3 regions of the Bilifractor sp. LCP19S3_H10 genome follow, and region 2 is predicted to be linked to each of the others. Evidence: riboswitches for the same ligand, from Rfam matches in the RefSeq annotation. Region 2 holds a riboswitch; each other region holds the start of a gene.
What was found. Region 2 has a riboswitch for cobalamin ahead of ACTQZS_RS10230 (1-propanol dehydrogenase PduQ). Riboswitches for the same ligand answer to the same signal wherever they lie in the genome.

Region 1 (5,957 bases), on a different contig from region 2:
CCTCTCACCGAATTTTTTCCCGAACAGAAGTCCGATCATGCAGATCACGAATGTTACAACAGCAATGATCAGCGAGCTCGAGAAAGCAGTTGCTGTTCCGTACCGTGCTGTCGTAAAGCCTACGGAAAGTGCATCGATGGAGGTCGCAATTCCCTGTATGAGCAGGGTTTTCCTGGTTAGGACTGTTTTTGTTCCGCATCCGCAGTTTTCGGGATTTTCTTCACACTTATTTTTTATCCTCCGGATTCCCTCGAACAGCATCTGACCTCCGATATACAGAAGAAGAACCAGCGCAATCCAGGGAATGAATTTCTGAAATACCTTGAAATATGACGCAATCGTGTGTACGCAGAACCATCCGATCATCGGCATGGCGAACTGAAAGAATGCATAGCATGCAGCTATCCAGTAGGTTTTTTTCCTGGACATCCCGGGTTCGTTCAGCCCGTTTGCAATCGATACCGAAAAGGCGTCCATTGCCAGACCCACCCCGAGTAAGATACTGTTTAAGATAAAGCTCATCATACTTCCCATCCTGACTTCCACTCCTCATTTCTATCCGTCCGGCCGTTTTTGTTTCTCTTCATCCCATCAGAAAAACGCCCGGATACAGTTCGCGCTGTACCCGGGCGTATATACCTGCAGTCTGACCCATGTACAGCAACATCGCTTACATGAGTCTCGCCGATTAAAGCAAGCCAGGCCGAAACGGCCAGTATGTTGACTTGCTGCATGGGATAAGATAAGTATCCGCGGTCCATCAATTTCCGCAGTCACAGCCCATGCCAACTACTCCCTCACGGTTTTGTGTTTTGTAGATACTATCATTTTGTCACACGATTAGTCAATTCTAATATATATGGCCGGACTTTCTTTCACTGCTTGCAGAAAATATTTGTATGGAATATGATGGATTAATATCGATGATGTCATCGATGCATTATATTGACGCATGATTATTGAAGAAAGGATTTCAGACATGAATGAGGAAAAGACAATCCTTCTCCCTTATGAATCCTGGGCTTACCTGAAGGCCCGCTCCCGCGAGGAACGGATCGGCAGGAAGACCTCCGACGCGCTTCTGAAGAATATGTGGTCGGTTCTGGCCAAGGAAGATGGAAAGATCCGAGTGAACGGAAAAGCACTTGGAGGCCGGGAAAACGGTGAGATCACCTCGTGGTCCGTTGAGGATATGCGGAGAATGCTGGAGGAGAAGGGGCTCACCTACACCTTGTAAGGTTTTTCTGTAATTGTTGCAGGATTTCAGGCTGTTGCATTATCATGGTTGTAATTGTGGTTATGTTGCAGCGATAGTAATAGTTGTAGTAATGGAAATGCTGCAGTTATGGAGGAACCTTTTAGAGCGCATATATCTCGTTCAATGAATAGAGGAATTATGACAGAGAATGATTTTACACGGATGACACAGAAGGGCATCGTTATATTGGACGGTGCAATGGGAACGAATCTCTACCGCATGGGGATGCCTCATGGATGCTGCACGGAGGAGTGGGCGCTGAAACATCCGGATGATGTGGAAAAACTTCAGAGGGAGTATGTGGAGGCGGGTTCTCAAATCATTTATGCACCGACCTTTGGTGCGAACCGCATTATGCTGAAGAGATTTGGTCTTGCGGAACATACAGAAGAGATGAACCGGAAACTCTTCGAAATCTCCCGGCACGCGTCAGAAGGAAAGGCTCTGATCGCCGGCGATCTGGCGCCCACGGGCATGATTCTGAAGGAATACGGCGGAGACGGGAGCCGGGAGGAAATGTTTGAGGCGTATCGTGAGCAGGCAAAGGTCCTGTATGAAGCGGGTTGTGATCTTTTTGCCGTGGAGAGTATGCTGGCCGTGCTCGACGCGGTGACTGCGGTAGAAGCAGTCAGATCCGTATGCTCCTCTCCGGTGATCTGTACGCTCACGGTGCGAAAAAACGGAAGTGCCTATTACGGCGGAGATATTTTCGAGGGCGGGCCGCTTGCGGAGAAGGCAGGCGCGGATGCCTACGGCATTAACTGCTGTGATGGCCCGGATGGGATGGAAGAAATGATCTCATCTGTCTCCGAAATGGTTCATATTCCGATTGTTGCGAAGCCAAATGCGGGACTGCCGCAAAGGGGCGCAAATGGGCAGATGGTCTACAAAATCAGTCCGGACCAGTTCGTTTCGTCCATGAAGAAACTTGTGTCCGCAGGAGCGTCGGTGATCGGAGGATGCTGCGGAACTACCCCGGCATATATCCGGAGACTTGCGGAGGAATTTCGAAAGTAAACGGACATGTCGTAAAAAACATGGTATAAGCGGCACAGAAGCGGCGAGGCAATGTGAGAATGCGAATACCTGCAGGATTGCGGGAATGCGAAGCACGGAGCAATCCGCAGCTTAAAAGTTTGTGGCGCAATGTATCTTTGGGCGTTTATTTACGCGAACAGTGAGCCGCAGCCGAATGCGAAGTATTCGTGTGCGGCGAGCGTCGCGATAGCGAGATAAAACTCGCGCAGCGTGTTTTATCTCGTTCATCATCTATCGACTGCCTGTAAGCGGGGCACCACAATGTCTATAAAGTGAGGCTAATCATGAACAAAACTGAATTCAGGGAACTTACAGATAGCAAGATCGTCTGTCTTGATGGAGCAACAGGCACAAATCTGACGCTGCGCGGGATGCCGAAGGGAATCAGCACAGAGGCCTGGGTTCTGGAGCATCCGGAGGTGCTTCAAAATCTTCAGAGAGAATTTATCGAAGCGGGAGCGGATGTGATTTACGCGCCGACGTTTGGCGCAAACCGGAAGGTTCTGGGCGGTTTCGGACTTGCGGACGGGACCGAAGAGATGAACAAAAAGCTGCTCGGGCTGTCACAGGAGGTGTCGAAGGGCCGTGTTCTGGTAGCGGGAGATATGGCACCTACGGGAATGGTGCCGGATTCCGCTGGCGGAGATGCCAGCTATGAGGAAATTTTCGAGATCTATCGGGAACAGGCAGAGATTCTGTATCATGCCGGCGTGGATCTCTTTGTAATCGAGACGATGATGTCGGCGGATGAGACTTCGATTGCGCTGGATGCGGTTTCGTCTGTCTGTGATCTTCCGGTGATGTGCACGTTTTCCGTATACGCGGATGGAAAGTGCTTTTTTGACGGAAATATCTTTGATGCCGCGGCCGTTCTGGAGGCGATGGGCGCCGTAGCAGTGGGACTGAACTGCTGCAGCGGACCGGATCAGATGGAGAGCATCATCCGATATCTGGCTAAGAACTGCAGTATTCCGATTATCGCGAAGCCAAACGCGGGAATGCCGAAGATTGACGAGAAGGGGAATGCGATTTACAGTCTCGGGCCGGAAGCTTTTGCGTCTCAGATGAAGATGCTGACAGATGCCGGCGCCAGGATTGTCGGAGGCTGCTGCGGGACAGAGCCGGAGCATATCCGGTTTTTGAAGAAGATGATTTCCGGTCAATCATTTATTGGATCGATTTGACATTTTGTAATTGATTTCATATAATAGAAAAAGTCTTTAAAACATATCTTTTCAGTGCCGCTTTTATGGAGGGTAATAGGGAATCAGGTGAAATACCTGAACGATCCGGTCACTGTAAGCAGTGAGCCAGATGCATTGTCCATTGTATTCCGGTCAACGGAGTATGAGAAGGCGCAGGAAGGCATTTGAGCTGCAAGTCAGGAAACCTGCTGAGAAGACGATAGATTTGCTTCCGATGAAAGCAGAGTCTGTTTGCATAAGAATATTGATGGTTGCATCAGTGAGTTCTGGTGTGATCCGGCTGGTTTGCAGATATGCGCTCTTTGGCGTGCGGTTATGGATACCGTTTCTTTGGATGGAGCGTGACCGTCAGGAGGATCCGGGATTTCAGCAGATGTTTCTTTTATATGCAGATACGGAGTGATTGCTTTCTGAGAAGGCGGTCACTCTTTTTTACGCGAACAGTGAGCCGCAGCCGAATGCGAAGTATTCGTGTGCGGCGAGCGTCGCGATAGCGAGATAAAACTCGCGCAGCGTGTTTTATCTCGTTTATGTTCTGTGCTATGGTATCGAAGGGCGTTTTGCCCCTTGATATAGATTATTCTACAAAAAGGAGAAACATGATGAAAAAGAAAGTCGTAACATTATTATGCACCGCGGTTCTGACCGGGTCCATGATTGCCGGATGTGGCAGCGCAAGCAGCGCAGCATCGTCAGCATCCGCAGCATCTTCGAGTGCATCTTCCACGTCTTCAGAGACAGCGGAGGTTACAGAGGCAGCCTCTTCTTCTGAAGAAGTAGAGACGGTTTCTTCCTCCTCTGTATCTGCGGATCAGGCAGCAGCGGACAAGGTAGCCGCTTTGATCGACAAGATCTATGTGCAGGAGAGAACAGACACTACGGACGAGGACTGCAAGGCGGCAAAGGAGGCCTGGGACGCTTTGACGGATACACAGAAGGCTCTGGTAGAGGGAGAGTTTGCAGATCCGGATTATTTCGGAAGAGATACCGGCGATGCCTCCAAGGATGATCCGCTCAACGAGGACGGAATCGGAGAAAACGAGATTCTTGTATGCTCTTTCGGAACTTCCTATAATGACAGCCGTGTGCAGGATATCGGCGGAATCGAGAAGGCTCTCCAGGCAGCGTATCCCGACTGGTCTGTAAGACGTGCATTCACGGCGCAGATCATCATCAATCACATTCAGGCGCGTGATAATGAGGTGATCGACAACATGGATCAGGCACTTCAGAGAGCGGTGGACAACGGCGTGAAGAATCTGCTGATTCAGCCGACCCATCTGATGCATGGTGCGGAGTATGACGAGCTGACAGAAACCGTCAGCAAATACGCGGATAAATTTGATTCCGTGAAAATCGCTGAGCCGCTTCTGGGTGAGGTAGGAAGTGACACGAGCGTAGTAAACGAGGACAAGCAGAACGTCGCAAAGATTCTTACTGCTACAGCGGTAGAGAAGGCAGGATATGACAGCCTTGACGCGGCTGCCGCTGACGGAACAGCGTTTGTATTCATGGGTCACGGAACCTCTCATGAGGCGAATATCACCTATGATCAGATGCAGACAGAAATGAATGATCTCGGTTACAAGAACGTATTCATCGGAACCGTTGAGGGCAAGCCGGCAGATACCGAGTGCTCCGCGGTTATCCAGAAGGTACATGACGCGGGATACAAGAAGGTAATTCTGCGTGATCTGATGGTTGTAGCAGGTGATCATGCGAATAACGATATGGCAGGCGATGATTCTGATTCCTGGAAGAGCCAGTTCAATGCATCCGGCTTCTTTGACAGCGTAGATGCTCAGCTCGAAGGAATGGGAAGAATTCCGGATATCGAGCAGATCTATGTAAGCCATACAAAGGCCGCAATGGACAGCGACGCCACAGTTACAAGTTCTTCTGAGGCAAACTGAGATATATCAGTGAGACATATCAGTAAAACAGAGGAAGCGTCCGGCATGTGCCGGACGCTTCTTCTGTCGTAGGGATGGGCATGAATATGTGAATGCACGAAAAATGGGCGTGCGAAAGCTGAATGCGCGAAAGATGAAGGTGCGAAAACCGTATGTGCGTAAAATGAACGCGCGTAAGCCGGATACGCGAAAAATGAGGGTTCGGAAACCGTATGCGTGTAAAATGGACGCGTGAAAGCCGGATACCGGATTAACGGATCGCCCATCTCAGCTTTGTGGAGTGTGCTCTCGGATTCCGGTAGCATTCCTCACGGGAGGGACGGATGACATCCCGGCTGACTTCGGTGTACAGGCCGTCAAGGGCGCCCTGCTTAAAGGACTGTTTGACGAGGCGGTCCTCACCGGAGTGGAAGGTGAGAATGGCAGCTCTGCCTCCGGGTTTCAGCACGGAGGGCAGCTTGTCCAGGAATGCATAGAGAACCTCAAATTCACTGTTCACATCGATGCGGAGTGCCTGGAAGACCCGGGCGCAGGATTTTTTCA
Region 2 (5,957 bases):
TTCGGAATGGGATTATTCGAGACAATTGCAATAATCCATGGGACGGCAATGCTGGAGGATCTGCATATCCGCAGGCTGGCAGGCGGACTTCGTGACCTGCATATTGAAAACAGAGCGTATCTGAAGTGGAAGGAAGAGCGTGGCAGAGGGGAATGGTGCGGAAACGGCGAAAAAAGCGGGATGGAGGCCTGGCTGACGGAGGCGCTCCGCGGATATCTGTCGGGACTTGAGAAAGGACGGGTATGGGAAAAAGGGGCGCTGAAAATTACCGTGACGGAGGAGAATCTGCTGTTCAGTACCCGGGAGAATCCGTATACCGCCCGGCAGTTCCGGGAGGGACTCCGGCTGCGTTTCAGCCCGGTTCTCCGAAATGAAACCTCGCCGTTCACTTACTATAAGACATTGAATTGCGGGGACAATATTCTGGTACACCGGCAGATCCGGAAGATGGGATATGATGAAGCGGTTTTTGTGAATACAAAGGGCGAGATCTGCGAGGGATCCGTAAGCAATGTTTTTTTCACCAGGGAAAATGAAGTTGTGACTCCGCCGGTAACAAGCGGGCTTTTGAAGGGAACGATACGGAGTTATCTGCTTGATCCGGGGAAAAAATGGACGCTGGGTCCGAAGGAAGGGGACTGTCTGGAATTCCGGGAACAGGTGGTGCGGACGGAAGATCTGAAAAAATTCACCGGCATGTTCATCACCAATTCTCTGATGGGAATCATGCCGGTGCAGTCTCTTGGAAGATTTCGTTTTCCGGACAGGAAAGCCGCTGAAGTACTGCGTGCTTTCTTCCTCCGGGATATAGAAACAATCAGCCGCGAAATGGAAGCGGTCAGCCGCGAAATGGAAGCGGACAGACAGGATATGGAAACAGTCAGTCGTAAAGATTCAGTTTCTTCATGATCAGAATTGATATATACAGGGCTGCGGCCGTCAGAAGCCAGGAGACCGGCCAGACGAGGCAGAGGACTTCGTAAACCGGGTGGCGTGCGAAAACGGTAAACAGCCAGATCAGCCGGAACAGGATGGTGCCGCACAGAATCTCAACGGAGGGGAGCAGAGAATGACCTCTTCCGCGGAGAACAGCTGCAGGAATCTCATACAGGGTGACGAGGTATTCCCAGAGGAGGACCAGGCGGTTCCGACGGATGGCGTACATCAGGACGGCCTCTTTTGAGGAGAAAATCCGCATGAAGAAGGTCCCGGAGAGCGCGATCGGAACGCTGAGCACGGCGCCGGCCAGGGCTCCAAAGATGAGGCAGTACAGGAAAATTTTTCCGCAGCGTTTCTTCTGTCCGGCGGCGTGGTTCTGGCTGATGAAGGTGGTGGCGGCCTGCGTGAAGGCGGCTACGGCAAAGTATCCAAAGTACTCAAAATTCAGGGCGGCGGCGCTTCCTGCAATGGCGTCGGACCCGAAGCCGTTGATGGCGGCCTGGATGAATACATTTGAGACGCAGAACACTGCCTCCTGTATACCTGCCGGCAGGCCGATGGCCAGGAGACGCTTCACATGACCTCCCTTAAGACGAAGATTGCGCAGGGAGAGATGAAATTCATCGGTTTCCTTCATCAGAAAGGAAACGGTGAGCGCTGCGCTCAGGGCATTGGAGATGTCCGTCGCGAGAGCGACACCGGTTACATTTAAGCGGCACACAATAACAAAGAAAAGATTCAGTATGACATTAAGAATTCCCGCGGAAATCAGAGCATAAAGGGGTCTTCTGGTGTCACCCTTAGCCCGCAGAATGGCGCTTGCGAAGTTGTAAATTACGATGAACGGACTTCCGAGCATGTAAATCTGAAGATAGCGCACGCCGAGATCGAGGATATTGTCCGGAGTGGATATCAGGATCAGCAGCGGCCGGGCGGACACGAGTCCGCAGATCATCAGGATGACGCCGACAATGAGACTGAAGAGCATGGATGTGTGAATAGCCGCAGGAATTTCTTTCCGGCGGTTCATTCCGATGTAGCGGGCGATCAGGACATTGACGCCGACGGAGAGACCGGTGATCAGACCGAGGATGATGCCGATGGGTTCCGCATTGAGGCCGACGGCAGCCAGAGCTTCAGGAGAGGAAAACTGTCCGATGACCGCGGAATCCGCTGAATTGAAGAGCTGCTGCAGAATGCTCGCGGCAGCGATCGGGAGCGCGAAGAGCATGATTTTCCCTGCCAGGCCGCCGTGGATCATATCGATCTCATTTCTGGCGGTTCTTTTGTTTTGGGTAATTGCTTTGGAATCAGATGATGACATTTGTGAAATAACCTCGTTGTTAATATTTTTGTGCTGTATCATTGCTGCCGCGTCATTGCTGCTGCATCATTGTGCTGTATCATAGTTGCTGCGTCATGGTTGCTGTATCATTGCTGCATGAGTCATGAATCTTCTGTTGTATCTTAGCGGCGAAGTACGGAGCGATCCGCAGCTGATACTGTATGTGGCACGATGTATCATATGGGGCTTACGGTCTTTAACAGAAGATCTGAGCATGTGCGTGCTTTGCGCACATCCTATATTAGCAGGAGCGGGATTTATTAACCAGTGGTGTTTGGACAAATATCCGGCAAAATATACAGAATCAGCTGATAAAATTATACAAAACATGACGCTTGACAAAAGGTTGTCAATATTATAAACTGACAACATAAATTTGATGGTACATAGGTGTCGGTAAATTGTTGCCGGTGAAAAGGGAAGCAGGTGTGAATCCTGCACAATGCCGTTGCTGTGTTGGCTTAGCTTTTTCTCTTATGCCATTGGGGAAACCTGAGAAGGTGAGAAAAAGTGATGACGCCGCAGTCAGAAGACCTGCCCGTGTATAACGCACATGAATTCTCCTCGGATCTGGGAGAGTGCCTGCCCTCAGCGATGCAGCTGATGGCTTTTCGGCCGTGTCCATGGAATGGAACCGGTACTTTATGAACAGGGAAGACCGTTAAGTGCTTCGCCATCGAATTTTTTTACATTGCGCCACCTCTCTTAATTATCAATCCGGCGGATGCAATGTCGAAAGGGAAAGTGTCGGGCGGAACGGTCGGTGCTTTCCCTTTTCTTTTTCGCTTTGAAAGGATGCCAACAATTTCATAAACCCGCATTTTCCTGTCGGCTTTTCGCTTTGCGTATTCGTTCTTTCCTTTGAGTGTGAATACGAAGCAGGGGGAAGTGTGTTTTTCTGCCGGGCGAGGAAGCCGTAGAAGAATGAGGTAATATGTATTTAAGTGCGATGCAGCATTTTAAACAGTATGTTTAAAATGCTGCTTTTTTTGTCTCGGAATAACAGTAAAAATTTACTATTAATTTAACACAGAAGAAAGGGGAAGCAATGGGAGAATTCAGAGTCAGCACCAGGATCATGATCGGTGATCAGCTCGATCAGCTGGTGAATGATATGAAAAAGGTGTTTGTTGTAGCGGATCATTTTCTTGCGGTCAGCAAAAAGGTTTCGTATGTGACGGACCGGCTGGATCGCGCGGGAAAGCAGTACGATGTTTTTTCGGATGTGGCGGCTGAGCCGGATCTGGGAGTAGTGACTGCCGGTATCAAAAGGCTGGAGGCGCTGGATCCCGATACGGTCATCTGCCTCGGCGGCGGCGCGTCCATCGACGCGGCGAAAGCGATCGTTTTTATCGCGAGACGTGTAAATGAAAAATATAAAAACATCCGCTTCATCGCGATTCCGACGACCAGCGGAACCGGTTCCGAGGTGAGCACATTTGCCGTTATTACAGACAAAACGACGCAGACAAAATATCCGCTCGTGGACGAGAGTCTGGTGCCGGATATCGCTGTACTGGACGCAAGTCTGGTCGTCAGCGCGCCGCCGAAGGTCACCGGAGATACGGGCATTGACGTATTTACACATGCGGTGGAAGCCTTTGTCTCCAGGGAACACAATGATTTTACGGATGCCATGGCCATCAAGTCACTGCAGCTTTTACAGAACAACCTCCTTGAAGTGTATAAAAATCCCGAGAACCTTCACGCGCGGCAGAGCATGCACAACGCTTCGTGCATGGCTGGTATTGCGTTCGCAAATTCCGGTCTCGGGCTGAACCACGGTATGGCGCACGCCATGGGTGCGCATTTTCATATTCCGCATGGGCGGGCAAACGGAATTCTTCTTCCGTATGTCATGAGCTTCAATGCCGGATGCCATGACCATCTGACACCGGCCGCAAGCCGATACGCGGAGATCGTCGCGCAGCTGGGCATGGACAGCGTGGGAACGCGTCAGAGCGCGTTGATGCTGATCCGCACTGCAAAACGCTTTATGGAGAAAATGAACATGCCGGCGACAATCGCAGAGGCAGGTGTCACAGAAGATGATTTTAATGCACAGCTGGATGAGATGGCAAAGGCAGCGCTTGCTGATCCGTGCACTGCATCGAACCCGAGAGAGGTCACGCTGGAGGATATCAAGACGCTTTATCGTCAGGCGTTTACCGGCAGGGCGTAAGAAATAGCTTACCAGGGATGATTGCCGGTATGCAGGCCGGAAGGAGGGGCTATGTTTGAATCGAACGCCGGGAACGGCGGGAACAAAGAGAGAATTATCCAGGAATTTGTTCCCGGAAAACAGGTTACTCTGGCGCATGTGATCGCCAGCCCGGATGCGGATTTATATTCGAAGCTGGGTCTTCTGGACGCATCGGGCGCAATCGGAATCATGACGATCACGCCGAGTGAGGGCGCTATGATCGCTGCTGATGTGGCTTCGAAGGCTGCGGATATTAAAATCGGCTTTGTGGACCGCTTCAACGGATCGCTGGTGATTACCGGCGATGTTGCGGCTGTGGGGGAGGCGTTGAAAAACGTCATGAATGTTCTCTGCGGCATGATGGGATTTTCTTCCACGGTGATCACAAGGACATGACGGACAGACAGATGACAAATCAGAATAGAAAAAGAATTATGCTGATCGGGCGGTCAACGGCCGGAAAAACGACGCTGTGCCAGAGAATTTTCAACGAGGATATCCGGTATCACAAAACCCAGACCGTCACCGTGGAACATGAGGTGATGATTGACACGCCGGGGGAATACCTGGAGCGGAGGGGATACCGGGGAGCGCTGATGGTCACATCGGCCGATGCGGACATCATTCTTTTTCTGCAGGATGCGACGGAGAACGGAACAATGTATCCGGCACAGTTTTCGACGATGTTCACCAAACCGTGTCTGGGTGTTGTGACGAAGATCGATATCGCAGGTATAAAACAAATCAATGATGCAGAGGTGTATCTGAGAGCAGCGGGAGCACAAAAAATTTACCGCATCAGCAGCGTGACAGGTGAAGGTGTGGATGAACTGCTCCGGGCACTGGATATGCCGGAGGATTGACAATGTCGCGGATAAACGAACGCGGCTGAATGAAGGCTCTGATAAATGGAAAAGACAGAACACGCATTAAGAATAGTAATAGCAGATGATGAGCCGATCGCAAAGATGGACTTAAGAGAACTTCTCGAAGATTCGGGATATGAGGTTGTCGGAGAGGCCTCCGACGGCTTTGATGCGGTGGAGGAGTGCCGGAAAAACAAGCCGGATCTTGTCCTGCTCGACATCAAGATGCCGTTTCTCGACGGACTCTCGGCATCAAAGATTATTTTTCAGGAAAAGCTGGCGGACACGATCATTCTGCTGACTGCCTATACGGATCCGGAATTTATTGAGTCGGCGAAGGACTGCGGCGTATCTGGATATCTGGTGAAGCCGTATTACGAGAAATCGCTGATTCCGAGCATTGAGCTGGCTGTCAGCCGCAGCCGGGAGATGAGGAAGATACGCGCAGAAGTGGAAAGGGCACAGGAAAGACTGGAAAGCCGCGTCATTATTGAAAAGGCCAAGGGCCTGATCATGCTGCGCGATCAAAAGAGCGAGGAAGATGCTTACAGTTATATCAGGCAGATCAGTCAGCAAAAGCATCTGTCCATGAGAAGGGTCTCGG
Region 3 (5,957 bases), on a different contig from region 2:
TCTCTTCCCAGAAGAGCGCTGTTCACCTGCCCGGTGATCGCCACGATCGGAATGCTGTCCGCATACGCAGTCGCAAGCGCCGTGATCAGATTCGTCGCTCCGGGACCAGAAGAGGTCACACAGACCGCTGTCTTCCTGGACACGCGGGCATACCCGCTCGCCTCATGACCGGCCGCTTGCTCCTGACGCACCAGAATGTGCTCAATCGACGGCGCATCATAGAGCGCATCGTAAAAAGGCGCAATCGCGACTCCCGGAATTCCGAAAATCTTGGTAACGCCCTCCGCTTCCAGACACTTCACCATTGCCTCTGCACCATTCATTCTTCTTCCTCCAATCTTGTAAAAAACTAACCCATAGTGTCCGGAAGGCATCGTCTGCCTCCCGTTCATCCTATGCGCCATTGCATTTTTACTGCATGAGCTCTTCGAAAACGCAGACAGGATCGTCACGCGCGAAGCGTGTGTAAGAGACTGGATGCGATTTCGAAGGCAACAGGTATGAGGATGAAGCGCGAACGCGCGAAATCCGAATACCTGTAGGATTGCGGGAGTGCGAAGCACGGAGCAATCCGTAGCTTATGCATATTGTGGTGCCCGCCTGCGGGGCACGGAGCATCTCCGCACTCCGTGCCCCCATTTTAGCATTATTGACTCTGTTTGAAAACCATCGGTTAGCATTATTGGCTTTGTCTGAAAATCATCGGTTAGCATTATTGGCTTTGTCTGAAAATCATCGGATTCACAAATCCGATGCGCAATTCCGTTCGGAAAGCCGGACAAACCACAACGAGATAAAACACGCTGCGCGAGTTTTATCTCGCTATCGCGACGCTCGCCGCACACGAATACTTCGCATTCGGCTGCGGATCACTGTTCGCGTAAAAAAAGTTCCAGAGGCCCCTGCAGGCTTCTGGAACTTTTTTCTATTTGGCCTCATGCCGCATCAAATGATTCAGCCCCCGAACGGAAATCCGAATCCATAGCTGTACCCGCCGTTTCCGGAATTATCTGAGCTGTCGGAATCGGAACTGCTTCCCGAGTTATCCGTGCTTCCCGATCCGGAATCTCCGGTAAGAGCTTCCACATCGCTCTTGCTTCCCAGAGTAACCTTGACAGAACCCTCGGTATACTTTCCGTTATCCGATCTCTGATAGGTGATGGTCACGGTGTCGCCCGATTTATGATATCTAAGCTGCGTTGTCAGATCGTCTGTTGTGGAGACGGATGTTCCGTCAATCGCTGTGATGACGTCCCCCTTCTGCAGTCCTGCCTTTGCCGCCGGGCTTCCGTCCGGAACACTCGTCAGACAGATGCCTTCCGGCATGCTGTATACCTGAGCGTACTGTTCGGTTACATCCGCCGTGGAAACGCCGAGATATCCTCTCTTATCATCACTGTAAGTCGTCTTTGTGGTTTCATTCATGAGCTTTTCAAGAATCGACTCCGCCTTTGCCGTCGGGATTGCGTATCCCATGTTGTCGACGGAAGCTTCCCCGCTCGAGGAAGAACTCTTCGCCTCATTGATACCGATCAGCTCACCCTTCATATTCAGAAGAGCACCGCCGGAGTTGCCCGCGTTGATCGCGGCATCGGTCTGAATCAGACCGGTTGACTGCGTCGTCGTGCTTCCGTCCGAGAAGCTGAGATCACGGTTCAGGGCGCTCACATATCCGGAGGTTACAGACTGTCCATATCCGAGAGCATTACCGATGGCGACAACCTGATCGCCAAGCTGTACATCATCGGAATCGCCGATGGTAATCGCCTTGATCTGTCCGAGAGTATCATCACTCAGATCACTCTTTTTGACTGCTACCAGTGCGAGATCATTGTCCGAATCCGTGCCCTTGATCTGGCCTTCCACAACAGAATCATCGGAGAATCCTACAGAAATCGTCGTCGCGCCGTCGATGACGTGGTTATTGGTAGCAATCAGAACCTCATCATCCGTAATTCCGACGATGACACCTGTTCCTGCGCCTTCCACCTCATACTGCTGCGATCCGCCGAAGAAGCTCTGCATCTGTTCTACCGACATGGTTGAAATCGTAACCATGGAAGGCATCGCCTTTGCCGCCACCTCCGAGACAGTCAGATCTCCACTTGAAGAGGAGGATGACGATGTGCTGCTCTCGCCGGAATCCGAAGCCTTTGTCAGTGTAGCGGTCTGTGTCGCAGCCGATGCCGAGGTTGAAGAAGAAGTTGTATTCAATGCCGAGGCTCCGGCATTTACACCATAGGTCACGGTTCCGGCGATCAGTCCAAAGACAAGCGCGCTGGCGATTACTGTTCCCCATCTGTGTCCGCTCCCGTTCTTCTTTGCCGCTCTTGCCAGCCTGCGGCGTTCCTTACGGTTCAGCTTCTTATCCTCGTTCCCGTTCTGCTGAAAATCATTCTGTCCATTGTTGTTGCTGTTATTGTCGTAATAGCCGTTATTGAATTCACTCATAATATTCACCCTTTCACCATTCTCCGCCGCCTGGTCCGCAGAGCTTTTGAATTCCTGCCTGATTTCTTCGTTTCGATATTCATAGGATTCGATATTCATTCGATTCGATGTCCATTCGATGTCCATTCGATTCCATATCCATTCGATTCGATGTCCATTCGATATTCAGCCGCTTCGTATCAAACCCTGCGACGTTGAAATTTCCCTTTGTTCTGTATATCTTCCTTACGATTTATATAGTATCGAAACTCTGTGATCTAATTTTGTGAATTCTGTGTCTCATTTTTGATGAGATTGTGATGAAAGTGTGATGCTTGCCATATGTGCATTTTCTGTCCCGGACCGCAACGCACCGATTCGGTCCCGGCAGCTTTTCCGGTTCAGGTTCAACTGATAATAAACGTATAGTACGAGGCCGGATCATTCACGTTCACCGGACCGTGCTATAAAAAACAGCCTGACTTATTACAAGCCAGACTGATCTCTGTTATTTATCCACTGACAGGACATTTTCCCTGCACATCCGCTCAATAAGTCGTTAAGTAAGATGTCGGAGAGGAGAAAGTATCCTGGCTTAAGATCCCTGCGCCGCGCAGCCTTCCCGGTCTCCCAGTGGCATTCTGCACAGCACTCCCTTCTACAGTGGCGATACCGCATCAGCTTTTACTGATTTCCATATCAACCAATCCGCAATTATTCTATTTTCGATGGACAGATGTCTCTTCTTAACAAGACATGCCTCTTTTTAGAGGTATTTCCATACAATTCAGACAAATCCGTCTTTGAAAGAGTACCATAGATTACTCTCGCTAAAAAGCTTATCATATTGATATCCAGTCATCAATTTTTTTGATGGCTGCTTCTAGACATCTGGCGCGCTTGAGCGAAGCAAGAGCCCTTGTCTGACTAGTTTTCAGTCCGACAAGGGCTCTTGCAAACAGTCAGGAGTTTGCTTTTCTTAACCAAAAATTGCCAACTCCCAATCATTTATTTTATTTCCAACAGGTATTTGCTGTACTTCCAGGTGCTGGCGCTCCTTTTAAAACCATCACAGTTTCCAGCGCTTCCCCTCTAAGACTGAGCCCGGTAGAGCCACAATCTTCTCCATTCTTTGCCCATCCTGTCCAGCCTTTGTTCTGGACATGAACTCTGTAATAAATATCATACTTTTCGGCTATATTTCCTGTCAGCTTGATTCTGACTGCCTCCAGCCTTCTTTTCTGGCCGGTAGTTCCGGAGATCTGCCCATTCGTCTTCCATGATCGTTCCCATCCGATATTCTGAAGATGGCTCTGATATGCAATGCCGCCTTCACTCTGTGGCAGGTTCAACGTAAGCTTAACAGCCTCCATCCGCAGCTTCTTTCCGGTTGTTCCGGCAATTTTTCCATCACTGACCGAAGTCATCCAGCCTTTATTCTGTACATGAGTCTGATAACAAACCAGAGGCTCAACATAGGATCCATCAGTGCTTCCTGGTGCCGCTGAACCTTTGGAAAGTATTCTGACACGAATTGCTTCCATGCGGAGACCTTTTCCGGTTGTCCCGGCAGAAGCACCGTTTTTTGCCCATCCAAGCCATCCGTAATTTTGCACATGTACCTGATACCAGATGTCATACTTATCAGCATCGCTGCCTGTAAGACGGATCTGAACAGCCTCCATTCGAAGTTTCTTCCCTGTTGTTCCGGAGATCTGTCCTTCTTTTGTCCAGCCGTTTTCCCATCCACTGTTCTGAATGTGGCTCCGATATTCTGCCTGTACGTCTGCATCGCCAGTGGTACTGAGCTTAATTGCTTCCATCTGCAGGGCTTTTCCAACGGTTCCGGCTTCTGTTCCATCCGTCACATTTGCCTGCCAACCAATATTCTGTACATGAGCAGAATAAGACAATCCGATAGTTTTCAGCTCTTCTTTTTTCTCTTTTTTCAGAATTACTGTATGCTCTGTTTCTGTTCCATCCGGCGCATATGTAAATGTCTGTGTCTCATACCCATCAGCACCTGCTTCTACCGTATAAGCGGTATCCTTTACTAATGTATAGGCTGAATCACTGTCTGGATTAATTTGTGTGTCTTTGCGTTTTACTGTAAAGGATGCACCTTCGACAGTATTCCCTTCTTCATCCACCGCACGGAATTTGATCTGCTCCGTGACAGGATCGATCTTCAGTGTTTTCGCTGTTTTACTGATGGTGACTTTTCTTTCAACCCAGTTGCCGCTGCTTGTTCCTCGGAAGGAAACAACAACGGGCTGTTCCAGATAATCCTTTGTAATATTTCCGCCAAAGGACCCCTCTCTCACAGCTACGGTAAAGGTATTCGCATCATCCAGACGGGTTGTCTCACCCTTTGTTTCCGCTTCCGCCGCATCTTCCTTTGACCCGATATAGAGTCGGTCGTAGCTGCCATTCTGCATAATCAGTTTCAGGGTTTCGCTGTATCCGTTACTGTTTGGTCCTCCGATCGTCTCCAGCTTTGCATCCGGTTTCTTCATCATGATCCCATCTGCAAGGGTAACCGCCAGACTGGCTTCGCTGGTAAAATCACCCGTAACCAGTGTCTTTGCGCTTTCATTTACCTGAATCTTGCGGGGATAAAAGGCACGTTTAAGATCATTGTTCCCGTTCAGGTATTTGCCGTAATAGGTGTTTGACACCGCTACCAGCGGAATATCTGTTCCGTTCAGCTCCCCCTCTGTCAGAGAAATGGAGAACTCCCATCTTTTTTCGCTGTTCTGATACCCGTGTACCCAGCTATCGTTTCCTTTGTCCTTCGATCCATCACCATTGGAAACAGCTTCCTCATAAGTTCCTTTGTACAGCTCATGATAGCCGCTTCCGCTTAAATCCATAACCAGGTATGTCTGATCTCCCTGCTTCTCCAGCCTTGCATTAACAGCCTTAAACATACCTGTATTATTTGTTATTGTCAAAGCAGTTGCTGCCGACTCATCAATCTCAGTTGTGACAGAATAACCGATCTCGGTTCCCATTGATGAAGAATATGCAGCAATATAAAAGGTGCTGTTCAGATCAATCGGCACATTCTGAAATGTAGTTACTTTATTTTCCCCTGTGCCAGATGCCGTTCCTTTATAAGTTTCCCCATTTGTCCGAAGAGTTGTGTATGTTCCGCTGTCTACCTGAATGGTAGCTACGGCTTTTCCCTGACCGTCAACCGTTACTTCAGTAACTGTCCAGGTTCTGATTCTACTAGAAGAACTTTTTCCCTTGGATGATGAAGACGTAAGAGCTGGAGTCGTACTCGCACTATACGTTCCCTGAGGCAGAGTCGTGCTGTTATCCACTTTTTTTAAGACTTCCAGTCCCCATAAGGCGCTCTCCAGAACACGGCCATAAGATTGCTCTTTTGTTTCCGGTCTATTTTTCGGATCATCCAACGTCGCTTTGTCCGCATCACTAAGCGCATTATAGGCAGACTCGGCTTCTTTAATTTGCGCTTCATTATCTGCCGTTACATCTTTAATATCAGGAAGAGCAGCGAT

Region 1: it holds a riboswitch for cobalamin, as region 2 does, so the genes downstream of both, ACTQZS_RS01525 (sirohydrochlorin cobaltochelatase) here and ACTQZS_RS10230 (1-propanol dehydrogenase PduQ) in region 2, are expected to answer to the same signal.
Region 3: it holds a riboswitch for cobalamin, as region 2 does, so the genes downstream of both, ACTQZS_RS12295 (S1C family serine protease) here and ACTQZS_RS10230 (1-propanol dehydrogenase PduQ) in region 2, are expected to answer to the same signal.

Annotation. Positions count from the first base shown of each region.
Region 1 covers NZ_JBQKFT010000001.1:368,648-374,604, reverse strand. Annotated here, with positions in the region: gene ACTQZS_RS01545 (manganese efflux pump MntP) at 1-534, opposite strand, end outside; gene ACTQZS_RS01540 (hypothetical protein) at 980-1,237, shown strand; gene ACTQZS_RS01535 (homocysteine S-methyltransferase family protein) at 1,397-2,275, shown strand; gene ACTQZS_RS01530 (homocysteine S-methyltransferase family protein) at 2,581-3,480, shown strand; cobalamin riboswitch at 3,516-3,708, shown strand; gene ACTQZS_RS01525 (sirohydrochlorin cobaltochelatase) at 4,104-5,414, shown strand; gene rsmH (16S rRNA (cytosine(1402)-N(4))-methyltransferase RsmH) at 5,665-5,957, opposite strand, start outside.
Region 2 covers NZ_JBQKFT010000012.1:49,018-54,974, forward strand. Annotated here, with positions in the region: gene ACTQZS_RS10220 (aminotransferase class IV) at 1-909, shown strand, start outside; gene ACTQZS_RS10225 (MATE family efflux transporter) at 881-2,263, opposite strand; cobalamin riboswitch at 2,656-2,840, shown strand; gene ACTQZS_RS10230 (1-propanol dehydrogenase PduQ) at 3,333-4,466, shown strand; gene eutS (ethanolamine utilization microcompartment protein EutS) at 4,518-4,883, shown strand; gene ACTQZS_RS10240 (EutP/PduV family microcompartment system protein) at 4,895-5,350, shown strand; gene ACTQZS_RS10245 (ANTAR domain-containing response regulator) at 5,396-5,957, shown strand, end outside.
Region 3 covers NZ_JBQKFT010000018.1:8,769-14,725, reverse strand. Annotated here, with positions in the region: gene ilvB (biosynthetic-type acetolactate synthase large subunit) at 1-323, opposite strand, end outside; gene ACTQZS_RS12295 (S1C family serine protease) at 955-2,577, opposite strand; cobalamin riboswitch at 2,994-3,190, opposite strand; gene ACTQZS_RS12290 (hypothetical protein) at 3,444-5,957, opposite strand, start outside.